4 regions of the Priestia sp. TGN 0903 genome follow, and region 1 is predicted to be linked to each of the others. Evidence: riboswitches for the same ligand, from Rfam matches in the RefSeq annotation. Region 1 holds a riboswitch; each other region holds the start of a gene.
What was found. Region 1 has a riboswitch for cobalamin ahead of ACRPLY_RS00575 ((2Fe-2S) ferredoxin domain-containing protein). Riboswitches for the same ligand answer to the same signal wherever they lie in the genome.
Positions count from the first base shown of each region.

Region 2: linked by a shared signal. The riboswitch ahead of ACRPLY_RS03770 (ABC transporter substrate-binding protein) and the one ahead of ACRPLY_RS00575 ((2Fe-2S) ferredoxin domain-containing protein) in region 1 are both predicted to bind cobalamin.
Region 3: linked by a shared signal. The riboswitch ahead of ACRPLY_RS13275 (cobyric acid synthase) and the one ahead of ACRPLY_RS00575 ((2Fe-2S) ferredoxin domain-containing protein) in region 1 are both predicted to bind cobalamin.
Region 4: linked by a shared signal. The riboswitch ahead of nikA (nickel ABC transporter substrate-binding protein) and the one ahead of ACRPLY_RS00575 ((2Fe-2S) ferredoxin domain-containing protein) in region 1 are both predicted to bind cobalamin.

Region 1 is NZ_JBOZGL010000001.1:104,494-112,536, forward strand. It holds gene ACRPLY_RS00560 (cation:dicarboxylate symporter family transporter) at 1-648, shown strand, start outside; gene ACRPLY_RS00565 (M42 family metallopeptidase) at 756-1,793, shown strand; gene ACRPLY_RS00570 (hypothetical protein) at 2,146-2,304, shown strand; cobalamin riboswitch at 2,451-2,629, shown strand; cobalamin riboswitch at 2,748-2,927, shown strand; gene ACRPLY_RS00575 ((2Fe-2S) ferredoxin domain-containing protein) at 3,029-3,409, shown strand; gene cobJ (precorrin-3B C(17)-methyltransferase) at 3,423-5,045, shown strand; gene ACRPLY_RS00585 (sirohydrochlorin chelatase) at 5,063-5,983, shown strand; gene cobK (precorrin-6A reductase) at 5,980-6,747, shown strand; gene ACRPLY_RS00595 (precorrin-8X methylmutase) at 6,753-7,400, shown strand; gene ACRPLY_RS00600 (cobalt-precorrin-5B (C(1))-methyltransferase) at 7,404-8,043, shown strand, end outside.
Region 2 is NZ_JBOZGL010000001.1:717,116-725,158, reverse strand. It holds gene ACRPLY_RS03785 (class I SAM-dependent methyltransferase) at 9-788, shown strand; gene ACRPLY_RS03780 (YpjP family protein) at 1,169-1,771, shown strand; gene ACRPLY_RS03775 (thioredoxin family protein) at 1,960-2,274, shown strand; cobalamin riboswitch at 2,365-2,497, shown strand; gene ACRPLY_RS03770 (ABC transporter substrate-binding protein) at 2,757-3,716, shown strand; gene ACRPLY_RS03765 (adenosylcobinamide amidohydrolase) at 3,805-4,413, shown strand; gene cbiB (adenosylcobinamide-phosphate synthase CbiB) at 4,418-5,404, shown strand; gene cobD (threonine-phosphate decarboxylase CobD) at 5,379-6,458, shown strand; gene ACRPLY_RS03750 (bifunctional adenosylcobinamide kinase/adenosylcobinamide-phosphate guanylyltransferase) at 6,455-7,015, shown strand; gene cobS (adenosylcobinamide-GDP ribazoletransferase) at 7,012-7,785, shown strand; gene ACRPLY_RS03740 (histidine phosphatase family protein) at 7,743-8,043, shown strand, end outside.
Region 3 is NZ_JBOZGL010000003.1:442,296-450,338, reverse strand. It holds gene ACRPLY_RS13290 (hypothetical protein) at 1-652, shown strand, start outside; gene ACRPLY_RS13285 (ABC transporter ATP-binding protein) at 670-1,953, opposite strand; gene ACRPLY_RS13280 (FecCD family ABC transporter permease) at 1,950-3,008, opposite strand; gene ACRPLY_RS13275 (cobyric acid synthase) at 3,214-4,740, opposite strand; cobalamin riboswitch at 4,833-5,012, opposite strand; gene ACRPLY_RS13270 (YdcF family protein) at 5,160-5,723, shown strand; gene ACRPLY_RS13265 (APC family permease) at 5,782-7,353, opposite strand; gene ACRPLY_RS13260 (nitroreductase family protein) at 7,778-8,043, opposite strand, start outside.
Region 4 is NZ_JBOZGL010000008.1:100,222-108,264, forward strand. It holds gene ACRPLY_RS22770 (YfmQ family protein) at 1-152, shown strand, start outside; gene ACRPLY_RS22775 (GNAT family N-acetyltransferase) at 727-1,254, opposite strand; gene nikA (nickel ABC transporter substrate-binding protein) at 1,324-2,865, opposite strand; cobalamin riboswitch at 3,009-3,199, opposite strand; gene ftsZ (cell division protein FtsZ) at 3,202-4,206, opposite strand; gene ACRPLY_RS22790 (tautomerase family protein) at 4,566-4,955, opposite strand; gene ACRPLY_RS22795 (hypothetical protein) at 5,123-5,281, opposite strand; gene ACRPLY_RS22800 (TRM11 family SAM-dependent methyltransferase) at 5,542-6,495, shown strand; gene rluF (23S rRNA pseudouridine(2604) synthase RluF) at 6,533-7,249, opposite strand; gene ACRPLY_RS22810 (MFS transporter) at 7,526-8,043, shown strand, end outside.

The DNA of each region.
Region 1 (8,043 bases):
ATTATAAAGTTTGGTGTCGGATCACTTATTCCATTAGGGAAATTAGTGTTCGCCGTTTACTTCACCATGATTTTCTTTGTGCTTGTGGTTCTTGGAATTATTGCTAAAATGGCTGGAACAAGCATGTTTACGCTCATAAAAGTGTTAAAAGACGAGCTGCTTCTTGCTTTTACAACAGCAAGTTCAGAAGCCGTTTTACCATCTCTTATCAAAAAGATGGAAGACTTCGGTTGTTCTAAATCGGTTACATCGTTTGTTATTCCAACAGGCTACACGTTTAATTTAGATGGTTCAACCATTTATCAGGCGCTGGCATCGCTGTTTATTGCTCAAATGTACGGCATTGACCTTTCCATTATGGATCAAATTCAGCTCCTTCTTGTGCTAATGTTAACCTCAAAAGGGATGGCTGGTGTACCAGGGGCATCGTTTGTAGTTGTACTTGCTACGCTTGAATCTATGGGCTTCCCTCTTGAAGGCATGGCATTTATTGCAGGAATTGACCGCATTCTTGATATGATGCGTACCACAGTTAACGTAGTAGGAAATGCTTTAGCTGCAATTGTAATGTCCAAGTCTGAAGGCGAGTTTGATAAGCAAAAATCATTAAATTACACAAATGAATTAAAGAAATCAAACATAGCTTAAAACAAAAAAGCCGGGCAGCTGCCTGGCTTTTTTGTTTGGAGCTGCCTGTTATCTTTTTTGAAACATATGGTAAAATAAAAGAAATGAGAGACAAAGGAAGTGTCATAATGACGGAAACTGTTCAGTTAATTAAAAAGCTTGTTTCGATTCCCAGTCCTTCTGGAAATACAGAAAAGGTGATTTCATTTGTCGAAGACTATGTAAAAGAGCTAAATATTCAAACGTATCGCAATCGAAAAGGAGGCTTAGTCGCTACTATTCCCGGTAAAGATACGGATCATCACCGCATGCTGACGGCTCATGTCGATACATTAGGTGCTATGGTAAAAGAAATCAAACCGAGTGGACGTCTGAAAATCGACTTGATTGGAGGGTTCCGCTACAATTCCATTGAAGGAGAATATTGTGAAATCGAAACGTCAGCAGGAGAAGTATTTACAGGGACCATCCTTATGCATCAAACATCTGTTCATGTGTATAAAGATGCAGGTAAAGCTGAGCGAAATCAAGATAATATAGAAATTCGATTGGATGAAAAAGTACATAGCGCAGAAGATGTTCGCAGTCTTGGAATTGAAGTCGGCGACTTTGTTTCGTTTGATCCTCGTGTAGAAATAACAAAAAGCGGTTTTATTAAATCTCGTCATCTCGATGATAAAGCAAGCGTAGCTTTATTGCTTCAGCTCATGAAAACAATTCAAGAAGAGCAGATCGAACTGCCATACACTACGCACTTTCTTATTTCAAATAATGAAGAAATTGGATACGGAGGAAATTCTAATATTACGCCTCAAACGGTAGAATACTTAGCGGTTGATATGGGTGCCATGGGAGATGGACAATCTACTGATGAATACACCGTGTCTATTTGTGTAAAAGATTCAAGCGGCCCATATCATTACGGTTTGAGAAAGCATTTGGTGGAGCTAGCTAAGCAGCATGATATTCAGTACAAATTAGATATTTATCCGTTTTACGGATCAGATGCTTCTGCTGCTATTCGTGCCGGGCATGACATCGTACACGGCTTAATTGGTCCAGGAATTGATTCTTCTCATGCGTTTGAGAGAACGCATCAAGATTCATTAAACCATACGTACAAGCTTCTTTACCACTATGTGCAATCGAACATGGTTCTGCTTTAAGAAAGGAATATTTAATTAGTGTATTTTTATGCAAAACAAAGAGCAGGACGGGACTGTGATGTCTGTACTTTCCTTTCCTAAAAAAGAAGCCGGCTGTCCGGCTTCTTTTTTTAATAAATACTATATATTTTTTTACTGGTGAAGCAACAGTTGGTAAAAAAAGCACCTTTTTTAAAGAGGTATAATACGGCTTAAACCTTTTGTACATTTTGTTCATTTACAGAAGTTAAAATGTTTTTAAATTTTTAAAAGTTTCTTGTGACAAGTTTTGTAGAATGGGTTTTCAAAAGGATATGGTTTCGTCATAATGTGGATATAGCGATCACTACAATAATCGGAGGCGAATCTTTTCATGTGGGTACTGACGGTATATGCTGGAAAAGAAATGAAAATGTTTGAATTTGAAACTGAAACGCAGGCGAGAGAAGCTTTTGCAAAAACAAATGGCTGTAAAGTTCTTTCAGAAGTCGTGTATTATAATGATCCTCATTTAACATTAGTAGCTATATAATGAAAAAACAAGAGCTGACTTTATGCTCTTGTTTTTTCATAGCTTCTTGTATCTTACGAAAAGAATAGAGTTGAAATAAAAAAAAATGTACGCTATGATATGGTAGTTACTTCTATTATTCTGATAGTTTAAAAGGTTCATATATATCAAACAGCAACAGTAAAGATGCCAAGAAGGCTTAATAGGGAAACTGGTGAAAGACCAGTACTGCCCCCGCAACTGTAAGTGTGGACGAACGAGTATAACCACTGTGGAAAAATCACGGGAAGGTTCTCAAGTAGAATGATACACAAGTCAGGAGACCTGTCTTTATTGTGAAGTTTCTATTTCTCCGGGGAGCGGGAAGGGAAACGTTGGCTTAAAGTGGCATTCGTGTACACTTTTATTCTGACGTTTTACCCGCTCGCATATTAGCGAAGCGGGTTTTTCTCGTAGCACAAAACTACATATCGTGCAAAAAAGGTGCGCAATGTTCACATTGCGTTAAATGGGAAGTCTGGTGTGAAGCCAGCGCGGTACCCGCCACTGTGAAGAGGAGCTGATTGCATATGCCACTGTATTCGGGAAGGCGCAATCAAGTGATGAATCGAAGTCAGGAAACCAGCCTTTTTCTAATGCGAAGCTTACCCTACGGGATATAGGTGGAAGTGCAAAAACTTAGTTTGAATTTTTCTGCGCCTCTATCATTGATAGAGGCGTTTTTTTAGTAAAGGAGCGAATAAGTGTGACGACGTGGAACTTAAATGGAACAAAACATCACGTATTGATTTGTAATGGAAGCAGCTGTATGAGAAAAGGTGGAGAAGAAGCCACGCAAGCTATTCGAAATAAAGTGACTGAACTGAATCTAGATGAAGCGGTTCACACAACCCGTACGCGCTGTAACGGAAGATGCAAAGATGCTCCTGTAGCTATCGTGTACCCTTCAGGAGATTGGTACAAGCAGGTCACTGAAAACGTAGCTCATCGAATTGTTGAAGAACATTTAGCAGGAGGCTGCAGTATAAAGGAATCACTTATTTATGAATATGATCAAAACGGTTTTGTTTCTCCGGAAAAGAGTGACTCCATAGAAGGAATTGACAAAGTAAAAAGTAACGCATAAAGGAGGAGCTAGCATGAAAGGTAAACTGTTAGTTATTGGATTCGGCCCAGGAAGCTTTGAACATATTACACAGCGAGCAAGAGAAGCCATTCAAGAAAGTGATATGATCATTGGTTATAAAACCTATGTGGAATTAATTCAAGGACTATTAACGAATCAGCAAATTATTAGTACAGGAATGACCGAAGAAGTAAGCCGTGCACAAGAAGCCGTAAAGCAAGCTGAAGCGGGAAAAACCGTGGCGGTCATTTCAAGCGGAGATGCAGGAGTATACGGAATGGCCGGCCTTGTGTATGAAGTGTTGATTGAAAAAGGATGGAAAAAAGAAACGGGCGTAGAGCTGGAAGTGATTCCTGGCATTTCGGCTATTAATTCATGCGCATCCCTCCTTGGGGCGCCCGTGATGCATGATGCCTGTACGATTAGTTTAAGTGACCACCTTACGCCTTGGGAGTTAATCGAAAAACGAATCGAAGCAGCTGCACAAGCAGATTTTGTAGTAGCTTTTTATAATCCGAAAAGCGGAAGACGCACAAGACAAATTGTGGAAGCGCAAAGGATTTTATTAAAATACCGTTCCCCCGATACGCCTGTTGGTCTTGTGAAAAGCGCTTATCGTGACCGTGAAGAAGTGGTAATGACCAATTTAAAAGACATGTTAAATCATGAAATAGGCATGCTGACTACCGTTGTTGTCGGAAATTCATCTACGTTCTTTTACGATGACTTAATGATTACACCGCGCGGGTATCAGCGTAAATATACCCTCAACCAAACAGAGCAGCCGCTAAGACCGCATCAGCGACTTCGAAAAGAAGCAGAACCATGGGCTCTTGATCAAGAGGAGACTGTAAAGCAAACGGCTTCAGCTATTGAAGATGTTCAGAACACAAAAGAAGAAAAAGCAGCTTCACGAGCTCTGGCAGAAGAAGCGCTTCAAGCAATTTTAGGTGAAACTACTTCACCGGTCGTACACCAGCCAATTGAGTCTATTTTTGAAGTGGCAGTTAGTCCAGGGCTTGCAAATAAGAAGTTTACGCCCGTTCAAATGACAACACTAGCAGAAGTTGTTGGTGAAAAAGGTACGATGGAGTATACGCCTGACCATCAAATCAAACTGCAAATTCCAACGGCTCAGCCAGATGTGATTATTAAAAAGCTCCAATCAGCTTCCTTTTTACTATCTCCAGTCGGAGACGTGTTTACAATTAAAGCGTGTGATTTTTGTGATGGAGAAAAAAGTGACGCCATCCCGCATACGGAACAATTACAAAAGCGTCTCGGTGGAATGGACATGCCAAAAGAGCTGAAGCTTGGTATTAATGGATGCGGTATGGCCTGTTACGGTGCTGTTCAAGAAGATATCGGCATTGTCTACAGAAAAGGTGCGTTTGACTTATTTTTAGGGGCTAAAACGGTTGGACGAAACGCCCATTCAGGTCAAATTGTGGCGGAAGGCATAGCGCCCGATGACATTGTTGAAATAGTGGAGAACATTGTCCATGAATATAAAGAAAAAGGTCATCCAAATGAGCGGTTTCATAAATTCTTTAAGCGTGTGAAGAATGTTTATGGATTCGACTATCAAGATATAACACCAAAAATAAAAGTAGAACCAGCTCCGTGTGGAGATTAAAAATGGGAGGGCATTATATGAAATCAGTTTTATTTGTCGGTCATGGAAGTAGAGATCCTGAAGGGAACGATCAAATTCGCGAGTTTATCTCGACTATGAAGCATGATTGGGACCCATCTATTTTAGTAGAAACGTGTTTTCTAGAGTTTGAACGTCCGAATGTAAGTCAAGGCATTGATACATGTGTGGCAAAAGGAGCGACAGATGTAGTTGTAGTTCCAATTATGCTCTTGCCAGCTGGCCACTCAAAAATACATATTCCGGCGGCTATAGATGAAGCTAAGGAAAAATATCCACACGTAAACTTCGTGTACGGACGTCCCATTGGCGTTCATGAAGAAGCCCTTGAAATTTTAAAAACGAGATTACAAGAATCAGGAGAAAATTTAGAAACTCCAGCTGAAGACACGGCTGTTATTGTCTTAGGGCGAGGAGGAAGCGATCCTGATGCAAACAGTGATTTATATAAAATTACGCGCCTTCTTTGGGAAAAAACAAACTACAAAATCGTCGAAACTTCTTTTATGGGCGTGACCGCTCCATTGATTGATGAAGGAGTGGAACGATGTTTAAAACTGGGCGCTAAAAAAGTGGTTATTCTCCCGTATTTCTTATTTACAGGAGTACTAATTAAGCGTTTGGAAGAAATGGTGAAGCAGTATAAAATGCAGCATGAAAACATTGAGTTTAAGCTAGCCGGCTATTTCGGTTTTCATCCAAAACTGCAGACAATTTTAAAAGAACGTGCTGAAGAAGGATTAGAAGGCGAAGTGAAAATGAACTGCGATACATGTCAATATCGCCTCGGCATTATGGAGCATATTGATCACCATCATCATCACGATCATGATCACGGGCACCATCACCACGATCACCATCACCACGATCACCATCATGACCATCACCACCATGAAGATAAGGTCGGCGAGTTAAAATGATTTTATTGTTAGCGGGAACTAGCGATGCACGTGCATTAGCTGTTCAAGTGAAAAAAGAAGGTTACGACGTTACGGCGACGGTTGTAACCGACAATGCAGCAATCGAATTACAGCGAGCAGAAGTGAAAGTGAAAATTGGACGTCTCACACAAGAAGATATGATGACTTTTATAAACGAACATGGTGTAAAAGCTATTGTGGATGCAAGTCACCCCTTTGCCGAAGAAGCATCTAAAAACGCCATCGGTGCGGCTGCTGAAACATCGATTCCTTACATACGCTATGAGCGGGCTTCGCAGGCTTTTACCTACGACAATATGACGATGGTTTCTACGTATGAAGAAGCAGCTGAAGTAGCAGCTGAGAAAAAAGGAGTTATTATGCTGACAACAGGCAGCAAGACGCTGCAGGTTTTTACAGAAAAGCTCCTTCCTCTTTCAGATGTACGGCTTGTTGCTCGTATGCTTCCAAGGCTGGATAATATGGAAAAGTGTCAGCAGTTAGGATTGCCGCAAAAAAATATTATTGCTATTCAAGGTCCGTTTACAAAAGAGTTTGATCAAGCACTGTATAAGCAATACGGAGTGACGGTCATGGTCACAAAAGAAAGCGGAAAAGTTGGATCTGTGGATGAAAAAGTGGAAGCAGCTAAAGAGTTAGGCTTAGATATCATTATGATTGGGCGACCGAAAATTGAGTATGGGACCGTGTATTCCACGTTTGAAGAAGTGGTTCATGCTTTAGTAAACCAAACTAGGAGTTGATTGAGATGGATTTTCGTACAGAATTTAAACCGTTAACTGTTCAGCCTCAGCAAATTGAAGGAAAAAGTTTTGAAATGATTACAGAAGAGCTTGGACCTCATCCGTTTACAGATGAACAGTACCCAATTGTTCAGCGGGTAATTCACGCGTCTGCAGACTTTGAGCTTGGACGCAGCATGCTGTTTCATCCAGATGCGATTCAAGCAGGAATTAAAGCCATTCGCAGCGGCAAGCAAGTGGTTGCAGATGTACAAATGGTGCAAGTAGGAACAAACAAGCAGCGAATTGAAAAACACGGCGGTGAAATCAAAGTTTATATTTCAGATCCGGACGTAATGGAAGAAGCAAAGCGCTTAAATACAACGCGTGCAATTATTTCTATGCGAAAAGCAATTAAAGAAGCAGACGGCGGGATTTTTGCAATTGGGAACGCACCGACAGCGTTACTTGAGTTAATTCGTTTGATTAAAGAAGGAGAAGCGAAGCCTGGACTTGTTATTGGTCTGCCGGTAGGGTTTGTTTCAGCGGCTGAATCGAAAGAAGAACTTGCCAAACTTGACGTGCCGTTTATTACAAACATCGGGCGAAAAGGCGGCAGTACGGTAACGGTTGCTGCATTAAATGCAATTTCAATTCTTGCAGATCAGGTGTAACACATGAAGGAAGTACCAAAAGAACCTAAGAAACTCAGAGAAGGCTATACGACGGGCGCTTGTGCAACGGCAGCTACGAGAGCAGCTCTGCTTACGCTAATTTCAGGAGAAGTGCAAGAGGAGTCAACGATTTACTTACCTGTTGGTCGCTTTGCTACGTTTCATCTTGAAGAATGCGAGTATCGCACAAGCAGCGCTGTAGCCAGCATCATTAAAGATGCTGGAGATGATCCCGATGCCACGCACGGAGCGCTGATTATTTCTGAAGTTTCGTGGTGTAATGGTGCAGACATTATCATTGATGGAGGAGTGGGAGTAGGGCGTGTGACAAAGCCCGGTCTCCCAGTTCCTGTCGGTGAAGCAGCCATTAACCCTGTGCCAAGAAAGATGCTGAAAGAAACGGCTGAACAGCTTCTAGCCCAATACAACATACAAAAAGGCGTTAAGATTGTCATCTCGGTTCCTGAAGGAGAAGAAATGGCGAAAAAGACATTAAATGCGCGTCTAGGTATTTTAGGAGGCATTTCGATACTGGGGACGCGGGGAATTGTTGTTCCGTTCTCAACAGCTGCTTATAAAGCAAGTATCGTGCAGGCCATTAGCGTTGCTAAAGCGAGTAATTGTGAGCACGTTGTCATTACGA
Region 2 (8,043 bases), 610 kb from region 1:
TTATGAAAGTGATTGTTACGACTGCTGGTCGAACAAATGAACAGATGATTGTAAAAGCCAAACAAGTAGCCGCTGATTTAAGTATACCTTTTGTAACAAGAGAGAAGAAATCTGTTGCAGATCTTCAAAATCTTGAAGCTGCAGACGTGCTGGTTGTCGGTAAAAATAGAGTAGAGTTGCACGTCCAAAATGAAGAGGAACCTATTTTTTTTCATCCAAACTCCGCTATGTTTAGAGTGAAGAGATGGCTGCGGGGAGAACGTGATCCGTTTATTGAAGCTGCTGGTTTAGAAAAAGGAATGAGCGTGCTTGACTGTACACTTGGTCTTGCATCGGATAGTATGATGGCGAGCGCAGCGGTAGGGAAAAGCGGGAAAGTTGTCGGACTAGAAGGCAACCGCTATGTAGCTTATTTAGTCAAACAAGGACTTTTAAATTGGGAAAGTGACGTACAAGAGTTGAATGATGCAATGAAGCGTATAAACGTGGTTCATCAAAATTTTGAATCGTTTTTGGCGTGTTGTGAAGATAATTCTTTTGATGTTGTCTACTTTGATCCTATGTTTCAAGAACAAATTGAGGAATCGAATGGAATTAACGGTATTAAAGCAATAGCACTGTATACCACGCTGACGCCAATGGCTATACAAGAAGCAAAAAGAGTAGCCAAACAAAAGGTCATGCTAAAAGATCATTGGAAAAGCAGTCGTTTTAAAGAGCATGGATTTACTGTGCAAAAACGAAAAACATCAAAATTTCATTACGGGACAATTGATATACAAAAATAACCAAAAAAGTAAAATTAATTACGCTTATTGAAAAGACTTCCAAAACCTTTTAGGAATTAAAAAGTTTTGGAAGTTTTTTTTATGAATTTCATCTAAAGTTCATAAAAGTATGATATATTTTTGAACATAAAAATACTTTTGTGTTTAAGCATCCAGCAAAAAAGGAATATCTTGTATAGGTTTCCGCTCGGTGTGACAACCTCAAACAGAAGAAGGAAGGTGGTAACTGAAAAGTCGTCAAATGCCCGTAGACAGCATAAATGAATAAGCAAATATAGGTAAAAAATTAATAAGTATGTTACAATACCTAGTGAGTTATGATAATGAATTTTACAATATGAAAAGACCATATGGGAAAAGATGAGAAAGGAAAGATACGAATGCCTAGATGGATAAAAAGAATGCTAATTGTATTTATTACAGTATTTACATTTGGGCTTGTCACTCCACCAGAATATTTATACGTTGATGATGCAAAAGCGGACAAGCAACATAAAGCAGGGTATGTAAGAGAAACAACTCCTGTCACAGCTGTTATAGAAGATATTCATTTGCCATATGAAGAACCAAAATATGAAGACGTTTCATCATTTGTTACGTATGCAATGGAATCAGCTGAAAAACAGTCAGTGGAAAAATTCGGAACAAAAATTGGTCCTGTCATTGAAGATGAATTTCGTCAAGCAGTGTTACCTAAAATTGAAGAAGTGCTGACCGACATTGGCACTGAACGTGAACAGTCAATTCAGAATCTCGAGATAAGCGAGCACCCTGCTGCTGGCTACGGTGAAAAGATTTTCCATGTATATGACCGGGAAACCGGTCAGGACTTAATACGGTTTCATGTACGGCGTGAAAATCCTCCAAAAGATGGATACTGGTTTAATTTTCACTATCATGCGGCCGCAGATAATTTTCAAAAGCATTATGATTTAGGGAAAATTTATTGGAACCGAAACATGCCGCCTAAGTGGTTCAGCTGATAATAGACACAACATTCTACAATTTCGAAATGTTAGCTTTTTTAAGCTAGCATTTTTTTACGTCTAAAACCGTTATGGTCTAAATAAGCTGAAACATTAGCACAACGATAAAAAAATCGTTTATAATGAAGTCAGACTTCTTACTATAGAATTGTAGGAAGGAACGAATAGACGCTGGAGGTAACACAATGAAACAATTTACGGAAGAAAAACAATTTCGCGAACAAATTAAGAATGAAACACTAAGCGTTGGGATTTTTACGACAACGTGGTGTCCTGATTGCAAACGTTTGGATATGTTTATTGATGAAATCGTTGACGAAAATACAGATAAAGCATGGTTTAAAATTGACAAGGATGAGTTTGAAGAACTTTCTGCTGAAAACAATGTAATGGGTATTCCTTCTCTTCTTGTATATAAAAACGGTGAAAAAATTGCGCACCTGCACAGTGCAAATGCTAAAACGCCTGAAGCGGTCCGTGAATTTTTAGCAACTCTTTAATTCCCTAAGCTGCGAGAGCATTCTCGCAGCTTTTTTTGTGAGAATGGCTATTTCCATTTTTCGATGAGTGGGGTATACTAGGACAAGTGAATAATCGTAAAGCAATAAGGTCTCAATTTAAAGATTGAGTGAAAAGGGAAGTCTGGTGAAAAACCAGCGCGGTCCCGCCACTGTAAGCGCTTTGTGCGTAAGTCAGGAGACCTGCCTTATTGTTAGCTGTGAAACCTTCGAGGAAGGGTGAAGCAGGGTAATGAACATACATATCAAGTATAGTGAACGGATTCTTTTCCTGCTTATCTTGACGTTACCTGCTTTGCTTTCAATTGAAAGTAAAGCTTTTTTATTTTGAAGCTGCTGCCGAGCAGTATACATAGTCAAAGCGGAAAAAACGGGATAGCGCTGCTTTTTGCATGATCATTTGCTTTTTCTTTAACGTGGAGGTTTCGTATTCACAATGAACAATATATAGGGGGAGTATTTAGATGAAAAAATGGCTTTCGTATTCCATTATTGCGCTGTTAGTCATCGTACTTGCTGCATGCGGTGCAGGCAGCCAAAGCAACAGTGATAAAAAAACGAAGCAAGATACAGAACAAACGTCACAAGCTGCGTTTCCAGTGAAGGTAAAAGACGCGCGTGATAAAGAAATTACGTTGAAAAAACAGCCTAAGAAAATTGTTTCATTAATGCCAAGTAATACGGAGATTGTATATGCCCTTGGCCTTGAAAAAGAATTAGTCGGTGTCACAAGCAACGATGATTATCCTAAAAGCGTAAAGAAAAAAGCGCAGGTGGGAGATATGAACGTTAATGCAGAAAAAGTTATTGCTTTAAATCCTGATTTAGTGCTGGCACACGCTTCAAGTATGGGCGTTTCAGATGAAGTATTTAAACAAATTGAAAGTGCGGGTATTCCGGTATTTGTTGTAAAAGATTCAACAACGTTTGATACGGTTTATGATTCTATTACGCAAATTGGTAAATTAACGGGTAAAACAAAAGAAGCTAATCAAACAATTAAAGACATGAAAGAAAAAGTAGCTTCAATTGAGAAAAAAGCAAAAACGATTTCAAAAGAAGATCGTAAAAAAGTATGGATAGAGGTATCGGGAGCTCCTGAGATTTATACAACAGGAAAAGGTACGTTCATGAACGAAATGCTTACTATGATCGGTGCTGATAACGTAGCGGCTAGTGAAAAGGGTTGGGTTAAGTTTTCTGAAGAGCAAGTTGTTAAGTTAAACCCTGACGTTATTATCGCAACGTATGATGCAGACAAAAATGAGATTATGAAGCGTCCCGCTTGGAGCAGCATGACTGCTGTAAAAGAGGGGAACATCGAAAAGGTTGATCAAAACAAAATCAACCGCTTAGGACCTCGTATTGTAGATGGCTTAGAGGACTTAGCAAAAGCAGTATACCCTGAGGTGTACAATAAATAAAAAGAGGGACCATATTCCAGTTCGAATTGAAAAGGGGATTGGTCCCTTTTCACATCTTAAAATTGAAGAACGGCCTGAGCTTTTAATCATGAAAACCGAGACTTCTTATAAAACATACAGCTCAGGCGTTTTAGGAACAGGCATCATGGAAACGGACACCTTTTACAATCGATTTGTTCATAAAGACTATTATTCAGATACTCCTTCTTTAGAGTATGAGCAATATTTGATGAAAGAAAATGTGCGCCATGAGCAAATCGTAGGGTTGATGACAGCGGTTTGGTTAAAAGAAAGAGCGGTTTACTGTTATGAAGGCTACGGAGTAAGAGTAGCTTCCGTGATAACGGCTGGAGTAGGAAACGCAGTGGATATTACAGCTGACGAAGCTGTTCCATTTTATTCTTCTCCCGGTACAATTAATATGTTTTTTTTCGTGGAAGGCACGCTTACGGATGCGGCGTTTTTACAGCTTTTTATTGCCGCTACAGAAGCCAAAACAAAAACGCTGTCACAGCTGGGTGTCATAGATCCAGCTACAAAGACGATTGCTACGGGAACATCTACGGACAGTATCTCAGTTGCAGCGTCTCAGCAAGGACCATTATATGAATATGCAGGCTCTATGACCGCTTTAGGTCAAGCGGTAGCCAAGCTGGTAAAAATAAGCTTAGAGCAGGCACTTAAGGAAAAGAGGTGAAGAAATGAGTATTGCACAAGCGATGATTGCACACCTGACAGCCATGACGATTGCTCTACTCATTGACCGAATCATAGGCGACCCAGAAAATTGGCCGCATCCCGTTCGCTGGTTTGGCAAGTGGATTTATTGGATGGATTCCAGGTTAAATAAAGGCGCAGGAAAACGATTCAAAGGATTGCTTCTTGTGATAAGTATGGTGGTGCTCGCAGGAGTTATTCCTTTTTTATTCCTTCATGCTTTGTACGGAGTTCATTTTATACTAGGTGTTTTAGTAGAGGGCGTAATGATTGCGACTACTATATCCACTCGTTCCTTAAGCGAAGCTGCTTATAAGGTGCAAAAGCCGCTTCAGCTAGGAGATATGGAGAAAGCTAGATATGAAGTAAGCATGATTGTGGGACGAGATACGGATCGTTTATCAGAAGGAGAAATTGCCAGAGCGACGGTAGAGACCGTGGCTGAAAATACAAGTGATGGTATTACAGCTCCGCTTTTTTATGCATTTATAGGAGGAGGAGCCCTAGCCTTTTTTTACCGAGCTATTAACACATGCGATTCAATGGTTGGGTATAAAAATGACCGCTACTTTCTGTTCGGCTATTTTAGTGCAAAAACCGATGACGTATTAAACTATATTCCAAGTCGGTTAACTGCAGTGGTGATGACCGCTGTTAATGTAGCAAAAAGCCAATATTCTCTTTGGCATGTAACGAGTTTGATTAAGCGCGATGCTAAGAAGCATCCAAGTCCAAATAGCGGATACGGGGAAAGTGCAGTGGCTGCCCTTTTAGGTATTCAACTCGGCGGGCTTAATACATATAAAGGCATAGAATCTAATCGTGCAAAAATGGGCGAACCACTCATTCCCCTGCAAGCCGGTCATATTGAACAAGCTGTTTTCATTATGAAAAGGACGGTCTATGCTACGTGGTTATTCTATCTTTTGTTAGGAGGAGTTATTAGTGCTATTACCTACACATGGAGCTAACCCCAATGTCTTTTTAAAAGCAATAGGGGCCGAGAATTTGTCGCATCTAAAAGACTTTAGCGTAAACACAAATCCTTTAGGGGCTCCCCTTGTTCTTCACGAAAAGTGGAACGAATTCAAGGAAGCTGCGTTTAGTTACCCTGATCCTGAAGTAACAGAACTAAAAAATAAACTTGCAGCTCATCATCATGTTTCCGCTGCCCAAGTGCTGCCCACAAATGGGGCCGCTGAAGCTTTTTTCCTTATTGCTTCTTTATTTTCAGGAGAGAAAGCGGGGATTGTACAGCCGACGTTTGTCGAATACGAACAGGCAAGTAAAGCGTATGGATGTGAAGTGACATACGTTCCTTTAGCTGAAGAAAATGGCTGGAGCTGGGATATAGAGTTGATTATGAGTATTCTTCCGGATATAAAAGTACTATGGATTTGTCACCCAAATAATCCAACGGGCGTTATGTATAGTCACCAGGAATGGATGAAAGTAGTAAAAGCTGCTGCTCATCATGGTACATACTTAATAATTGATGAAGCATTTATTGATTTTGTCGAACATCAGCCTTCATTTGATTCTCTTATTCTAAACTATGAACATCTCATTGTTGTGCGTTCGATGACAAAGATGTTTAATATTGCGGGGCTTCGCCTTGGCTATATTTTGGCAAATGAAAAAATTATTAGCAAGATGTCTAAAAAACAACCTCCTTGGAGTGTAAACGGATTATCGCAGCAAGTAGGGATGATATGTGTAGATGAAAAAGATTTTGTGAAAAAAACCGTACATTATATTAAACAAGAACGAAAACGGATCTTGAGTCAACTAGAAGAATGGGGGCTTTTGGTTTCTCCGTCTCAAACAAACTATTATCTTTGCAGCGTTCCGTCTTCTATTAAAACGCGCGACTGGCTTATCTATTTAGCAAGCCGCGGTGTGGTAGCTCGGCATACTGAAAACTTCCCATTTTTAAATGGACGCTATATCCGTTTGGCTGTGAAAACGAAAGAAGAAAATGACTATTTACTTAACGTAATCAAACAAGGACTCGATGAAATATGATCATCTTTATTAGCGGAGGGGTTCGAAGCGGCAAATCACGTGCAGCGGAGAACATGGTTCAAACTTTTTGTACAAAGCGCGCTGTTTATATTGCCACAAGCCGGCAAACAGATAGTGAAATGCAAAAACGTATCCAGCTTCATCAAACAGAACGTCAAGCGGCGAACACGCCTTGGGCAACGATCGAGCAGTCTGTAGATTTACAACAAATTCTTCCAAACCTTCGAAGTGATGATACTATACTCTTGGACTGTGTCACAAACTGGCTTGCCAATGAGCTTTTTTTAACCGAAAAAAGGTGGCAAACAAAAGAAGGTAAACAAGAGGTTTTTCGTCAGATGATAGAAGCGCTCGATAAGCTGTTTGCGCAGTCTCAGACGGTCGTGCTAGTATCTAATGAACTGTTTGAAGCGGGCGTGTTAGAGGAGCCGACATATAGCTATATGCATATGTTAGGGAAATTACATCAGTATATTGTAGAAAAAGCAGATGTGGCTATTTGTGTAGAAGCGGGACTTTCCCGTTTTAAAAAAGGAAAGGAATGTGTAAGCAAATGAAAGAATGGATAGCCATACTACGAATCTCTCTTCAGTTTTTTACGATCTTACCACTGGCTAAAACCGTTCAATGGACTGAAAAAAGAACGGCACGCTCACTTTTTGTTCTGCCTTGGATTGGCATATTACTAGGTTTAATGTTTTATAGCTTTTTACAGCTGCTTCACTATTCACCTATCACTGCTATTGTTAGCAGTATTTTAGTTTTGCTTTTGCCGCTTGTTTTAACGGGTGGTCTTCATGTAGACGGGTGGATGGATGTAAGTGATGCGTATTTTTCCCATCAGTCAAAGGAAAAGAAACTGCAGATTTTAAGCGATCCGCACGTTGGGTCTTTTGCTATTCTTTCTCTTATTGTTCTGCTTCTGCTGCGCTTTAGTGCAATCTATGAATTAACGTCTCTTTCTTCTTTATCGGTTTGGGCATGTATAACCGTCTTTACACTTCCAAGAATCGGAGCCGCTTTCTTAGTTATGAGAGATAAGCCCGCTAAAGATACGGGGCTTGCTGCTTATTTTCAAAAAGGAGTCACCAAATGGTCTATTTATGCATTTATCGTCATGAGCCTATTCTTAGTTGCTATTTTCATTGTTTTTATAGACAATAAATTCATTATCTTTTTCTTTGCCGGTTTTTTATGGCTCTGGATACGGTTTTATCGTTCGCAGTTTGGTGGCGTAACAGGAGATGTTATAGGTGCAACCATTGAAGGAGGAGAAACGTTTTTATGGATAATTCTTTGGTTATCACATGTATTCGCCATGGCATGACGCTTGAAAATCAACAAAAAAAATATATAGGGTGGAGTGATCCGCCTTTAAGTATAGAAGGGAAAAATGAATTAAAAGAGCTTTCTCTAGAGCCGGAGCTCGTTATTTCCAGTGACTTAAAAAGAGCGCTAGAAACAAGTTCAATTGTTTTTCCTAAATCTCAGGTGATTAAAAGGGAAAGTTGGCGTGAGCTGCATTTTGGAGATTGGGAAGAGAAGACGTATGAAGATTTAAAAAACATACGGGCATATAGAAATT
Region 3 (8,043 bases), on a different contig from region 1:
GAAACCCCCTCAGCAGCCAAAGAAGTTGCCGAGCCAAACGGAGCCTAAGACATCTGATGAAGTTGAATTCACAAAACCTGTTCATTCGTCAGATTCAGCGCTGAACCTGCAGGGAATTATTGATCAAGTGACGCGTTTAACCGACGCGATTCCTAAAATAGAAGAGCTTCATCAGCAATTACATGAATCAGCTCATCTTATTCAATCATTGTCTCAACTGCACGAGCAAACAGCTCATTTACTTTCGGCTATGCAGTCAGCTCCTAATTTCGAAGACATTCAAAATCAGCTCTCTGCGTTAAAGGAAGAATCGTCCAATACAGCTTTATATGAGATGGTGAAAACTCTTGACAAAAAGATTGATGAAGTAACTCAGCCAAAGCAGTCCATTGTTGTTGAAAAAATTATGGTGGAAAAAGTATTGTTAGACAAAATTGACCTTAGTAATAATTTTGGCCAGCTAGGAATTAAAGATTTGACCGGCCACTTAAACATTGGTACAACTTACAGCGCTGACTCTGATCAAGTGGATGAAGAAGTCAAAGACTTATTCTCTGTTAAGCTAAAAGAAAAAAAGATTGATGAACATACAACTGAGACAACGATGAGTTCAGGAGGTGAAACAGAAAAGCCTGATCACTCCGAAGAATAAAAAATGACCGCTACTGCTTATTTAAAGCAATTGTCGGTCATTTTTGTTTCCATAAATAGTTGTAATTCTTTCTGTAGGCGTTCCATTAAGAACGCTGAAATTTCTTCTTGATTTTCTTCTTTATGATGAGATGATGCTACAACAATACGGCCTGTTTTTCCTAAGAAAGCCCGGTATTCAATTACCTTCATCGCAGCATGAAGTAGGTTCGCGTCCGAAAGCGGTGTATTTGTTAGTAGAACAATATTCATTTCATTCTCTTTTTGTCCATGTGTCAGTACAGTCAGCCACGAGTAACCTTTATCGTCTTTTAAGCGAACTTCATGACTAGATAAAGACGCAGATTTCCACGCCGTGTTAGAACTGCTTTGCTGTTGAACAATTTCTTGACACCAGTCTAGACCTGTTTCATTGGAACCCAGTGAAAGAGTTCTCAAAGGACGAGCAAAGGATAAACATAGCTTGCCCGGTTCCTTTTGCAACTGATACAACTCATGGAAGTCCGTCTCTGGATATTGATACGGCGGCACAAAAGCAATTTGCCGCTTGTTCACAGCGGGATGGTGAAATACATGCAAATCAACGCCATATACTCTTTTTAACGTAGCTGCATCCTGAAAAATGGCATCCATCCCCGTTTCTTCTACTCTTCCATCTTTCAATAATACGGCATTATCTGCAAACAGCGAGGCAATGTTGAGATCATGCAAAATGGCCAGAACCGTCAAGCTCATTTCCTGCTGTAACGTTTTTAACAGCTGAAGCAGTTCCATCGTATGTTTTACATCTAAGTGATTCGTTGGTTCATCAAGAAGTAAGTAGTCAGGTTCTTGCGCCAGTGCTTTAGCAAGTAAAACCCGCTGTTTTTCTCCACCGCTCAGCGATTGAAAGGTATGATTTCGATAGTGCCAGACGTTTGTTAATTTCATCACGCTTTCTACCACTTCTTCATCCTGTGCTGATACAGTGCTAAACAAACCTTTTGCCTGATAAGGATAACGTCCAAGTGAAACAATTTCTTGAACCGTAAATTCTAATCCAATTTGATTTTCTTGCGTCATGACTGCAACTTTTTGCGCCAGTTGTTTTGGTGAATAAGCCTTCACTGACTTCCCTTCTACCTTCACTTCTCCTGATTGAGTGGTTAATACATTCATAATTAAGCGAATAAGCGTTGTTTTTCCGCTTCCATTTGGTCCTAGTAAAGCAACAAAAGAACCTTTGTCTACGGTGAACGTGATGTCACGAACGGTCGGTTTCTGTTTATCGTATCCTCCCGTCACATTATATAGTTCAATCATGATATTCCTCTTTTCCGCATACGTTCTTTTACAAGCAGCAGCGTAAAAATTGGCGAACCAATTAAGGCGGTTACGACTCCAATCGGCAGTTCACGAGGTTCTAATATCGTTCTTGCTAATAAATCGGCTAAAACCAAATAACTTCCTCCGATTAAAATAGAAAGCGGCAGTACATGCTTATGATTAGCTCCCGCTACGAGACGCACTACGTGGGGAATAACTAAGCCAACAAATCCAATTGCCCCAGATACTGATACCGCAGCCCCGGTTAATACGGATGCACCTATTAAAATCATTCTTTTTTTCTTCTTTACGTCTATCCCCATAAATTGAGCGGATTGATCGCCAAATGCTAAGCCGTTCAGCTCTTTCACATGTAACAGCAGCATAATCGTACCGACTAAAAAGAACGGCCCTAAAATTTGAATATGCGACCATCCTCTCATTGATACGCTTCCCATTAGCCAATATAAAACCTGCCTTACATCTTCTTCAGGAGAAAGAGCTACAATTAATGAAATAAGCGCGCTCATAAAGGATGATAAAATAATCCCCGCTAAGATGATGGTTTCATTGGCCAAATTGCCGCTTGCGAGTTTCGTAATACCAAAAACTAAAAGAAGAGTAATAAAACCAGATACGATGCCGACTACAGGCAGCGTGAAGATAGACAAACCAAAAATACTCCAGTGAAAATAAATTGCCATGACAGAGCCAAGGGTTGCACCTGAGGAAACTCCGATCGTGTAAGGATCTGCAAGAGAGTTTCTTAATAGCCCTTGAAAGGCAGCTCCTGCTATTGAAAGCGAAGCTCCTACTAAAAATGCCACCAGTACTCTTGGAAAACGAATTTGCCAAATGATTAAATCCATGTTTTCCGGACCGTGATATAAGGATAGTCCGGTAAGGTGGCCAATAATAATTTTGATTGTATCTCCTACGGTTAACGAAACTGTACCAATAAATACTCCCATAATCACCGAAGTACATACAATAAATAAACTGACTATGTATAAAATAGATGCTTTGTTTAAAAAAATACGTTTAAAAATCAATACTTTCAGCTCCTCTAGGAAACGAGGCGTGATGTTTTACATTACATTAACCATTCATTTTCCTGTCCATAAACCATGTTTCCATCCTACATAGTATTGGAAACAATCATCTTTTATTTGTTACGAGTGCTAGACTGTTGAACTAGGCAACGTAGAATAGCGTACTAAAGTTCTCGGTGAAAAAACAAGCGAAAACCTCTACAAGCTACACTTTTTGTGCTTGCTCCGGGCTTTTATAGTTGTCTATTAAATGATACAGCTTTTCCATATCTACAGCTTCTCTCACATATGCTGCTGCTTTTGAAAAAGACTCCTCTTTTTGCAGGCGACTGTTGAATGTATCCGTAATAGGCGGCAATTTTTTAAGTTTACGAATTTGATTAAGCAAAGCTCTGCGCAAAGCATCGTTATGAAACACATCATGAACATACGTGCCAATGATGTTGTCTTTAACCGTTCCTTCTTTTTGATCATCTACCACCGCAAAGGCTTCCGTTATGCTTTTAGAAACCGTCTTTCCCATATGAATTTCATAGCCTTCAATCGAAACCTTCTCACTCTCTAACTGAACATATCCAGAAACTCTTTCTGTTTTTTTGCTGGTTGTCATAACGGTTTCCACTGGAAGCAAACCCAGCCCTTTAATAGATTCAATCCGGGACTCTACTGCATCGGGGTCCGTAATTGTCTCGCCTAACATTTGATATCCCCCGCAGATGCCAATAACGTGAGCGTTTGTTGCGTTCAAGACTTGATTAATGGCTAGAGCCAGGCCGCTTTCTTGTAAAAACTGCGCATCTTCAATCGTATTTTTGCTTCCTGGTAAAACAATTAAATCAGGCGTACCTAGTTGTGATGGCTTGGTTACAAGTCTCACATGACAGTCTTCTTCTAAGCTTAGAGGATCAATGTCCGTAAAATTTGAGATGCGAGGATACGAGATAACCGCAATATCGATTTCTTTTAACGGATTCACAAGCGTTGAGTAATTTCTGAGTGATAGCGAATCTTCAGCGTCAATTTCCACGTCGTGCATATAAGGAATCACTCCTAGTACCGGAACTCCCGTGTATTCTTCAAACCACTTCAACCCCGGTTTTAAAAGCTCTAAGTCTCCTCGGAATTTATTGATTAACACTCCAATTACTCTAGGTTTATGTTCATCTGGAAGCAATTGAAGAGTACCCACCAGACTCGCAAAAACCCCTCCTTTATCAATGTCTCCTACTAACACAACAGGGGCTTGGGCTATCTTTGCTACGCGCATATTTACCAGTTCCCGATCGTTCAAATTCACTTCAGCAGGACTTCCAGCACCTTCAATCACAATTCGATCATAATGATTGGCAAGCTCTTTATAAGACTCCGTGATAACGTTCAAACCTTCATTAAAAAATTCTTGCCGATACTGAAAAGCAAACATATTACGAAGCGGCTTTCCATGAACGACAATTTGAGATTCATGATCACGAGTTGGTTTAATTAAAATAGGATTCATATTGGTTGTTGCTTCTACTCCAGCCGCTTCAGCTTGAATTCCTTGCGCTCTTCCAATTTCTTTTCCATCCATTGTAATGTATGAATTAAGCGCCATATTTTGCGATTTAAACGGTGCAGTTTGATAGCCGTCTTCTTTAAAAATACGGCAAAACGCTGTAGCAATCATGCTTTTTCCAGCGTCTGAGTGCGTTCCTTGAATCATAAGAGGTTTTCCTTTTTTCACTTTTTCCACTCCCTATCACATAAAAAAACCTTAACTGTAAAAGTCAAGGTTTGGTCATGCGCTCATTAACACATTGTCTTGACTTATTTCTCCCACCGAAAAATAAGGGGTTTTTAAAAGCAGGTCTCCTGGCTTATGCTTCATTTTACTTCTGCATCCTTCCTAGTTTGACTAGTGGGTCTTTGCAGGTTCATCCACATTTACAGTAGCGGGGGCTGCACCGGATTTACACCGATTTCCCTATTATCCTCCTTAGAGGCACTTTTAAAATCATTTATTCTTTATTGTAACGAATTTTATAACCATTCACAATAACGATTTTCTTCTATTATTATATATTACTGTGTTTATACTTATTTGGGTCTCGTATGCTATAATAACAATTATTTTCCAAACATCTTATGAAATAGCTAGGAAGGTGCTCGTAGTTGAAGAAAAAAATCATTTATATCTTTATTAGTTTGCTTGTTCTTTATGCTGTAATCATGTCTTTTTGTATGTATCAAACCGCTCATCAGCCTGTTCCGCAAAAAGCAGATTATGTGCTCATTTTAGGTTCGAAAGTAGACGGAGATCAAATGTCTCCTAGTTTAAAAGAACGAGCAAAAACGGCTTTATCTTATTTAAAGACTCATAAACAAACAAAAGTTATCGTAACGGGTGGAAAAGGATCCGATGAAGAAATTTCTGAAGCAGAAGCAGCCTATCGTTTTCTACGAAAAGAAGGAATTAAAAAGAATCGAATGATAAAAGAGGATCAGTCAACTTCTACTTTTGAGAATTTCACTTTCACTAAAAAGAAAGTTGATATTCAACACAAAAAAGTCGTGCTTGTTAGCAGTGATTTTCATTTATTTCGCGCCTCTATTATTGCCAAGCGTCAAGGTTTTGACGTTTATCCTTTAGGTGCAAAGACACCAAATTCAATTAAACTTCAAGCCTACTTTCGTGAGTATGCTGCTATCTTAAAAACGTGGCTGTTTGATAAATAAATAGAGTACGCCCCTATACAAACGAAAAACACGGCATGAATTCATGCCGTGTTTTTTATTAATCATCCGTATCGATAACTGCTTTTGGCAAACCCGTGTATTTCGCCCAGTAGAAAATACCGATTGAAACAAGAGCAATTAAAATTAAGTCAAGCGGGTTGCTTAGCACACCTTGTCCTCCACCAAATGAGCCTAGGTAAGAGATAACAAGCATAATAATATAATAAGCAACTAGCCACCAAGCAGATTTAAGCTGCTGTGCAAATTTTACAACGTCAGTTGGTACGTATTTCTTAAATGCTACGTAGATAACAACCATTAGAAGCTGTGATCCTAGAAGCCAAGAAATTGTCGTCCATCCTGACCAATATACGATGTATGAACAGAAGATAAATGACACAGGAGCAATAACGCTCATGCCTTTTAATTTGAAAGGCTTTTTAAGGTCTTTTGCATTTACTCTGAATGCAGCAGCTGAAATTGGCGCAATCGCATAAGACAGAATAAGTGCTACTGAACATACGTTTACTAGCGCTTCCCAAGAAGGAAATGGCAGTGTCCAGAATACGGACATTCCAAACGATAGCCATAGTGACGCACGTGGAATTCCTGTTTTCTTATCTACTTTTGAGAAACGTTTAAATAGTGTTCCATTACGAGACCAAGCATAAACTAAACGAGAAGTTGTATTCATGAAGATGTTCCCGTTACCGCCTGGTGATAAAATAGCATCAAAAATAACAAGCGTTACTAACCAGCCAAGGCCTAAAATAAGTGCAATATCTTTAAATGGTAAAGAGAATTGCTCTTGAATTGTTCCCCATCCTCCTGATAGCATATCAGCCGGAATGTTACCAATGAACAATACTTGCAGTGCTGTGTAAATAATCGCTGAAAGTACAATACAGATAATGAGCGCGATTGGAATATTACGCTGCGGGTTTTTAACTTCACTGGCTACAGAAACAATAGGGTGAAGTCCTAGGTAAGCAAACATAACGCCACCTGTTGAAATGGCTGCTTGAATACCATTAAAACCAAACGGAGTAAAATCGCCAGTTGTAAAGTTAGCTGATTTAAAGTGATAAGCTAACACGACGATAATTGTAAGAGGAACCGCATATTTGAACACAGATATAATAACATTTGACTTAGCAAATGCTTTTACACTTACGTAGTTAATGATAAAAAATAGCGTTAATAACGCGAACTGAAATAACCAGCCGATTGTAGTAGGCGATTCAGAACCATGTTTAGTTAGACCAGGAAGCCAAAACGCAACATACTGACGTACAGCCGTTACCTCGATGGCAATCAAACTTGTGTAAGCAATAATGGTAATGAATGAAATTAAGTAACCCACTAAATGACCATGTGAGTAAACCGGATAACGGATAATTCCACCGGTACGCGGCAGCGCTGCTCCAAGTTCAGCATACACTAAACCGATAAGTAAAATAATGACTCCGCCAATCAGCCACGAAAAACTTCCGGCTGGACCAGCCTTTGACGCTACGTTACTAACCGCAAATAACCAGGCGGAACCAAAAATAGCTCCCATCCCAATTAACGTTAGGTCAAGTAACGATATTGATTTTTTAAACTTTCCTTGATTTCCTTGATCAGACATAATATCCTCCTTTAAAATTTCCACTCCACATATCTACGCCCTTGCGTCCGATATGGGATTCTTTACATCATCCTCCTCTTACTAAGACCTCACAAGTGGATATGTTAACAAATATTCTCTAAAAAACCAAGTTAAAAACTTTTTTTTTTGTAAAACATCGTTGAATTGCTTATGTATAGCGCATAAATTCCACAGAAGATTTGAGGACTACTCCTCTTATTTAACCGCATTTTTCTTAGGTTAAACATAAAAGAATATTCAAACTATTTACCGTAAAAAAGGGTCTGAGATATAACAAAATCAACCGCTAGAAGCAGCTACATACGCAACGCCTACGCTTGCCATACCAATAAAAAAATCCGAACGATGAATCGTTCGGATTTTGCTTCAACTAAAATAATTTTGTCCGTACCTCTTTTTTTGCTTATTTAAATACTTTTACACGTTCACTTAGTGGTTGAAATTCTTTTTCACCCGCTGGCGCCACAGGATTACCAAATGGCATTTGGGCAATTAATTTCCATGAACTCGGAATATTCCAAGCTGCTTTTACTTCATCGTCAATCAATGGATTGTAATGCTGCAATGTTGCTCCTAGGCCTTCGAGCTCAAGCGCTGTCCAAATCACATGCTGCAGCATGCCTGATGATTGGTTAGACCAAACCGGGAAATTTTCGCTGTAAGATGCGA
Region 4 (8,043 bases), on a different contig from region 1:
ATACGAAAAAAGGGAAAAACGATGTTCGACTATGCGTATATAGCTATCATGATCATGTCGACGTCGTGAAACAATACAAAAAGAAGATTATCGCCTACAGCCTTCTGTCTGATCACCTTCAAAAGCAGTCCATAACAGCTGACCTAGCTTAAACCAGTCGCCTACAAGGCGGCTTTTTTAGTTTTTAGGTTTAGTTTGAAGTTACCTTATTTAAAAATACCAAACTTTAACATTAATTCTAATGCTATAACATAAATTAATAGAATTTTCTAAATTTTTAAGAGGTGATGGATAATGCTTTCTTTGTTAGGGTTTGGAATGATTGCTACTTTTCTTTCTTTTCAAGTGGGCCTTTGGGACAACTATTATCATGACAATTACAGCCATTTTAACGAACGCTGTTTCCCTTTAGACTTCTACTATAAAAAAAGGAAGCCGACTACCATAAGGCAATCGGCTCACACATGTAGGATATTGATTTAACACTAACAAAGTACAACACAACACTAGTAATTATATAATATATTTCATTATTTTGAAAGCGATTTCATATATATTTTTAAAAATATTTTGTTACTTGTTTTTTATAGAAAAAAACCACGTTTCAGCCAATTCGAAACGTGGTTCTTTTCTGTAAGGACTTGCCCTACAGGCTATAAATGTAAGTTACGTTCATTATAGCATGAGCCCATATACAGATTCCATGGTAATTACTGTATGATCTCGTTACGTTACGACTCGTTGTATTTTTCTGTCCATGTGCAGCGTATTCCATGGTTCGTCCTGTTCAGCTAGCCTTTTGATAAAGCCTTGTGAAGCCCAAAAAGGAATAGCGCCAGGTAAGAAAGGATGAGTATGCAGATACAGCGTGTCATAAAAATGACTTTGGGCAAATTGTTCAACTGCTTTTAACAGCTGCTGTCCAATGCCTAGACGCCGGTACGCTGGATCGACATAGCATTTTACAATCTCAGCTGCAGTTCTATGTTCATATCGCTCTTTTAATGCATGAAACCGTCCATCGTAAGCGTATAAACCAATGGTTCCAATTACTTGTTGATTTTCCGTAACAGCTGCAAAAAAAGCAGCGTCTTTCGCTTGAACGTAATGTTCATTAAAATGAAGCAAATCCACAGGAAGCTGATTTTTTTCCAGTATAGGAAATAGCTCATTCCGCATATTCATGACAAACTGAATCACTTCAGCATCCTTTTCTTTTACTTCTTTAATTTGATACATTTGTACTTCTTGCACGTTTACTGTCACATCCTTTTAACGATCATTGTATACTTTTTCTTTTCTCTGCTTATGCTGCAATGTTAACTACGGCGTTACGTCTAAATGCTGAGTCAGCATATAATACTCGCTTGGATTTGTTGTCCAGTTTTTCACTTTTTGATTATAAGCAACAACAATGTTTGGATGTACAATCGATGACGTCAGCATTTTTCTATTAATCAAAGCGGTTGCTTGTTTGGCTAACTGATCTCGTTTTGCGTCATCTACTGTTGAATTTAACTGTTCTATCATTTTTGTTAGCGTATCATCATTAATCCGGCTGGCATTTAAACCACCGCCGGGCAAATAGTTCGTACTTAAATAATAGCTGGCATCTCCTCTAGGTGCTGTGATAAGGCTGTACAATGCTAAATCCCAATCATCTTTTGCCATTACATATTCATCGCTATCTTCAACTAGTTGAATCTTAATAGTAATTCCTAACTCTTTGGCATTAGACTGTATAAGCTGAGCAATTAAAGGCAGTTCTGGCAAAGAACTGTATGTGACAAGAGAGAGCGATAGTGGCTTTCCATTTTTAATTGCTTTGTCATTTTTGATTTGATAGCCTGCTTTCTCTAAATATTTTTTAGCAGATGTCATACCTCTTTGCTCATTAGCAGTACTATCAGCAAAAGGAAATTGGGGTAAAAATGGACCTCGAGCCGCTGCCGCTTGATTGTTCATGATGCTGCTAACAATTTCTTTTCGGTTCAATAAGGTATCGATAGCTTTTCTTACATTTTCGTCTTTTAATGCGTCATTAGTTTGATTGTAAAGCAATAAATGGGTGCGCACACTAGGTACTCCACTTACTTTAAAAGACGGATCTGTTTGTAAAGTGCCCAAGCTTTCTAAAGGCGGGCGATAAATAATATCGGCTGTTCCAGATTGAAGAGCAGCAACTCGCGCATTAGCATCTTCGTTAAATCCAAAGATCGCACTTTTCAATTTCACTTTTCCACCCCAATAATTTTCATATCTTTCTAATTTTACTTGATTTCCTTGATCAAAAGACAAGACGCGAAATGGACCCGTACCAATGGGCTTCTTAGCTATATTAGAAGCATTAACATCTATAATAGCTGTATTTGGATGCACTAATTCAGAAGGAAATTTAGGCATTGGTTCTTTTAATGTAATTGTCAGCGCATGACTGTTCGCTTTCATTTCTTTAATATTTAAAGCGTTTTTCATCGCATAACTTTGGTCTATCGTTCTTTGAAGAGAAGACTTAACGGCATTTGCATCCAGCGCTTTTCCGTTTTGAAACGTGATGTTCTTTCTTATCATAAATGTCCATGTAAGGCCGTTATCTTTCGTTTCCCACTTTTCAGCAAGCCAAGGCTTTATTTTTAAATCGTCGTTGATTTTAACAAGCGTCTCCCCTACTCCCCCACGAACTGCTGTATAATTATCGTCCGTATGAGGATCAAGCGTTGCAGATGTAAAATTAAATAAAAACGTCACACTTTTATCCGTTTTCTTTCTTTCTTTTATACTTACGCTCTCTTCATTAGGAGCGCAAGCAGTGAGGCAAAGTAACACGAGAAATATCATAGATACAAGTTTTTTATTATTTATCATTCATTTTTCCACCTTCTATTTTAATACACAAAAAAAGCACTTCTAAAAAGAAGTGCTTGCCTTCACAACAAATTCAGATAAACGTATCCCTTGTTTATCGTATTTTTGATTCTGCCAAAACACCTCCCTATCCTCGTAGGTTATTGTGTGCTGCGATTTATGGCAGGTCTCCTGGCTTCAAGTCATTGCCTTATACCGCCTTCCCGTCTCTAAATAGACAGTGGCTTTTTGACATAAGGCTCCTTGTTACAGTGGCGGGACCGCTCCGGATTTTCACCGGATTCCCTTTTAAGGCAATTGAAAAACAATTGCCACCATAAAAGCTGGTTATTTAATTTAGTAGCGTGCTCTTGAAACTCTAGAAGTGGAAGCTGATGGTGAAATATCTTCATCATCAAATCCAGTGGCAATAACGGTTACCATCATTTCGTCCTTTAAATCTTCATTAATCACAGATCCAAAAATCATATTTAAGTCCTGATCAGAAGCGGACGTGACAATATCTGCTGCTTCCTGTACTTCGTAAAGACTCAGGCTGCTGCCGCTCGTAATGTTCAGCAGCACGCCTCTTGCTCCATCAATCGATGCATCTAGCAGCGGACTAGAAATCGCTTTTTTCGCTGCTTCAATTGCTCGATCTGATCCCGAAGCTCGTCCGATACCCATAAGCGCAAATCCTTGATTAGACATAATTGTTTTTACATCAGCAAAGTCAAGGTTAATCAGCCCCGGAACAGCGATTAAATCTGAAATACCTTGAATACCTTGGCGAAGAACATTATCTGCTTCACGGAATGCTTCAAGCATAGGTGTCTTTTTATCAACGATTTCAAGCAAGCGGTCGTTTGGAATGACAATAAGGGTATCTACCGATTCATTCATCGCAGTAATACCGCCTACTGCTTGCTTGGTACGTTTATTTCCTTCAAACTTGAAAGGGCGAGTAACTACTCCAATTGTTAAAGCATTTAGTTCACGGGCAATTTGGGCAATAACCGGAGCTGCTCCAGTACCAGTGCCTCCCCCCATGCCAGCTGTTACGAATACCATATCTGCGCCTTGCAGTACTTCTTGAATTTGCTCTCTGCTTTCTTCTGCAGCTTCTCTTCCTACTTCTGGATTAGCTCCTGCACCTAATCCTCGCGTTAATGCCGCACCAATCTGCATTTTCACATCTGCTTTAGATAAATTAAGCGCCTGAGCATCCGTATTAACGGCGATAAATTCTACCCCTTGTACACCATGTTCAATCATACGGTTAACGGTGTTATTTCCTCCACCGCCGACTCCAATTACTTTAATTCGCACTAATGGCGATACATCTGCATCAAATCCAAACATTCTAAGTTCCTCCTCAATGATCAAAATTACTTTCTCTTATTATCCGAAAAAACACGTGAAGAACCTTTTACTCCTATGTTTAACGCGTAACTGTTCTTTTGTTTTACAGATTTTATACATTTCTCTTTTAACCTTTAAATCTTTACATCTTTATGTAAAATTATTGTTGTTCTGAAGTTAGTACGCCGAACTCTTTTTTGGTTTTCCCACTCAAAACGGCATATAAGCTTATTGTATCATTCATTTGACAGATGTCTGTATTTAATTTTGAGTAAGATGTGACTAAGAGAATAATATTTTTATAGACAAAATGAGAAAAAGCCCTTAGAAATAAGGGCTTCTCTAGATAATAAACCATTTTATAATTTCCCAGTTAAGAATTGAGCTTCTCCCATACCAAAGCTCCAGTCAGCATTACCGTTTTCAACAATTGAAATCATAATGTCGCTTGGCTGAATTCCGCAGCTTTCTCCCAGCTCTTTTACAATTAATTTGTAAAGAGCTTGTTTTTGCTCTTCTGTTCGCTGTTTGCTCGTCACACTTATAATAACCAAATCCTTGCTTCTCTCAAAGCCAAGACCTGTATCTTCAATAATCATTTCATGAGCAGGATGCTGATGTACAATTTGATAACGATCGCGTTCTGGGACGCCAAAGGCTTCTAGCATCGCTCGATGAGTAGCGTCTAGTAATGCTTTTAACTCTTTTTCGTCTCTTCCTTCTATTACATCAAATCTAAGTAATGGCATACTAAGTAACCTCCAGCTTTTTGTCTAATGTATTATTGCTTTATCATATCACAACTATCATTTGTAAAAAAAAGATATGCTATTCACAATGTGCTCTCTAGTGAAAGAGACCTCAAACTCTTCAATAAAAGCTGAACCTAATAAAAAGAAATGAGCAGCATAACAACTCATTTCATTAGTACAAAAATATTTATAATAAGAGCTAAAATACATGCAGATACAATGGCAATGAGTACGTTCATCACAAGGTTTTGCGAGGATGTTTTAGCTTGTTTTTTCATATCAGCCCGACTCATCTGTTGCTTTTCATGATCACTTTTAGACATCACGTAGCCTCTCCTATTCATCAAAATGTCAGCAGTGTATAAATGATTTTTGAGAAACCTTGATCCAGTTCTTTTGTATAAACAGCAGCACATGCAGGTTATCATCAGTTATTTTAGCATGTTTTGTCAAATAAGTGGACTATGTAGCGCTTCAATTTAGTATTCACAGCCAAATATATTTAAATTCGTTGCTTTTCTCTTCTTTTCTCGCTATTGTTTGAGAAGAAGGATAATTAGATACGATAAAGGATGATACGATATTGAATAACCATACGCAGCTGCCTCAGTATATCTACACATACGCATGCAGCGAAGAGGAACTCTCACTATGTCAATTAGAGAGACGCTCTCTTTTTGAAATTGAAACTGAGAAACCTATCATAAGAAGCGCCGTTAAACTTGATCCAAGCAGAAGCCCTTTTATCAAAGAGCGATTAGATATTATGTATGAATCAGATGACCTTGCAGATATTTGCAAACAAGTAGAAGATATTGACCTTGGAGATCAAACATTTAAACTCATTTTTATGAAGATTAATGACTTAGAAAAAGATCAAAAAATAAGCTATAAAGGTCAGCGTGCGATTGAACGTGATGTGGGTTGGCATTTTGTAGCAGAAGCAGACTTGCATAACCCTGACCATTTGTTTGGAATTGTTCCATTTGAAGGACGCTGGTATTTTGGAAAATATCAAAAAAGCGAAGCTGTATGGCTGCATCATTTGAAGAAACCGCGTGAATACTCTACGGCACTCAGTACCCGCCTTGCAAGAGCTGTAGCTAACATTGCCGTTCCAAAGCCTGAAGGAATCAAAGCGATTGATCCATGCTGTGGTATTGGTACAGTCCTCGTAGAAGCTCTTTCAATGGGCATTGATATTGTAGGACGCGATATCAACCCACTTGTGACCGACGGATCTCGTGAAAATATTGCGCATTTCGGCTTAAAGGGTGATGTCAAAACCGGACCGATTTCGGATGTTACCACTCACTATGACGTAGCGATCATCGACATGCCTTACAATCTCTACACCCACGCGACGCCTGAAGATCAGCTTTCTATTTTAAAACACGCTCGCCGCTTTGCGGATAAAGTAGTCGTGATTACAGTAGACACGATTGACCATATGATTCATGAAGCTGGCTTTTCTATTTCAGATCGCTGCGTAGCGCGCAAAAGCGTATTTTCTAGACAAGTAGTTGTATGCGAATAAAAAAAGACACCAGTCTAACAGGCTGGTGTCTTTTGATTTACCACTCTTTAGGTTCATAGTCTAATTCTTTGAATAGCTGCGTACGCTCTTTTTTCGTTAAATCTCTCCATTGCCCAACAGGCAAGTTGTTTAAGTGAATATTCATAATACGCGTACGCTGAAGTCGGTATACTTCATATCCGAGCACTTCACACATACGGCGAATTTGACGATTTAAGCCCTGTGTTAAAATAATTTGAAACTCGTACTTAGATAGCTGTGTCACTTTACAAGGAAGCGTTTTTGTACCTAAAATTTTTACTCCCTCAGACATGTTTTTGATAAACTCGGGTGTAATCGGCTTATCTACTGCAACAATATATTCTTTTTCATGCTTGTTTTCTGCACGTAAAATTTCGTTAATAATATCGCCGTCATTTGTAAGTAAAATTAAGCCGTCTGAATCCTTATCTAGTCGTCCGACATGATGAATACGCAAAGGGTGATTGACTAAGTCAATGATGTTTCCCTTTACTTTTTTCTCACTCGTACTTGTAATGCCGACTGGTTTATTAAGTGCAATATATACATTATTTCGAGCAATCCGAAGCTGTTGGCCACTTACTCGAATATCATCGCCAGGCTTAACTTGATCTCCGATTTTTGCAACCTTTCCATTAACGGTTACTCTTCCTTCACTAATTAACTTATCTGCCCCGCGTCTTGACGCTTTGCCAGATTCGCTAATAAATTTATTCAGTCTCAGGTGAATCACAACCTTACATTTAAAAATTTTAAAATTTGTCTCTTCTATTAGAAACCGATATGTGTCAATTTCTATACCGTCCCTATCGTAACATGCTATACGCTTCTCGTCTTCTTTTAATTTCATTACTTGACTATATTTTTTTAACAGCAATAGAAGTATAGATCCAAAATACTTTGTAATCTTATTCTTAACATTTCAAGCAATGCTTACACCTGTCAAACTAACGTCAATCTCCACTTCTATGCAAGACCTAAACGTCTAGATTGACTGATCAGTATAGAGTTGCTACCATCAGGTTTTCTTATGCTTCCAGGAGGAGTAACGCTGGCTCTAACAGCTATGGTCGGAGGAAGTTTGTTTGATAAAATTGGATTTAAACCGCTGCTTTTAACAAGTTTAATTCTTTTAACGTTTATTTTAAGTTTGTTCACTACCATTTCAAGAGAAACAACTACGATGACTGCAGCTATTTTATACGCTGCCTTTACAATTGGCGTAGGTTTAAGCATAGGATCCGTAATGACGCTTGCTTTAAATCAAGTACCTAAACCGCTTCACGCTCACGGTTCAGCCATTTCAAATACGATTAACCAAGTTTCAGGCGCAATTGGACCCGCTTTGTATACAAGTATTATGACAATGGCTTCTCAGCACTTTATTCAACAATCAAATGAAACGAATAAAACGCTGTTACAAATAAAAAGTATGACAAGCGGGGTCCATACCGTCTATTATGTAGCCATCGCTTTCGCTATCGTTTCGTTCCTGCTCGCTCTTACGTTAAAGAAAAAAGACCAGCA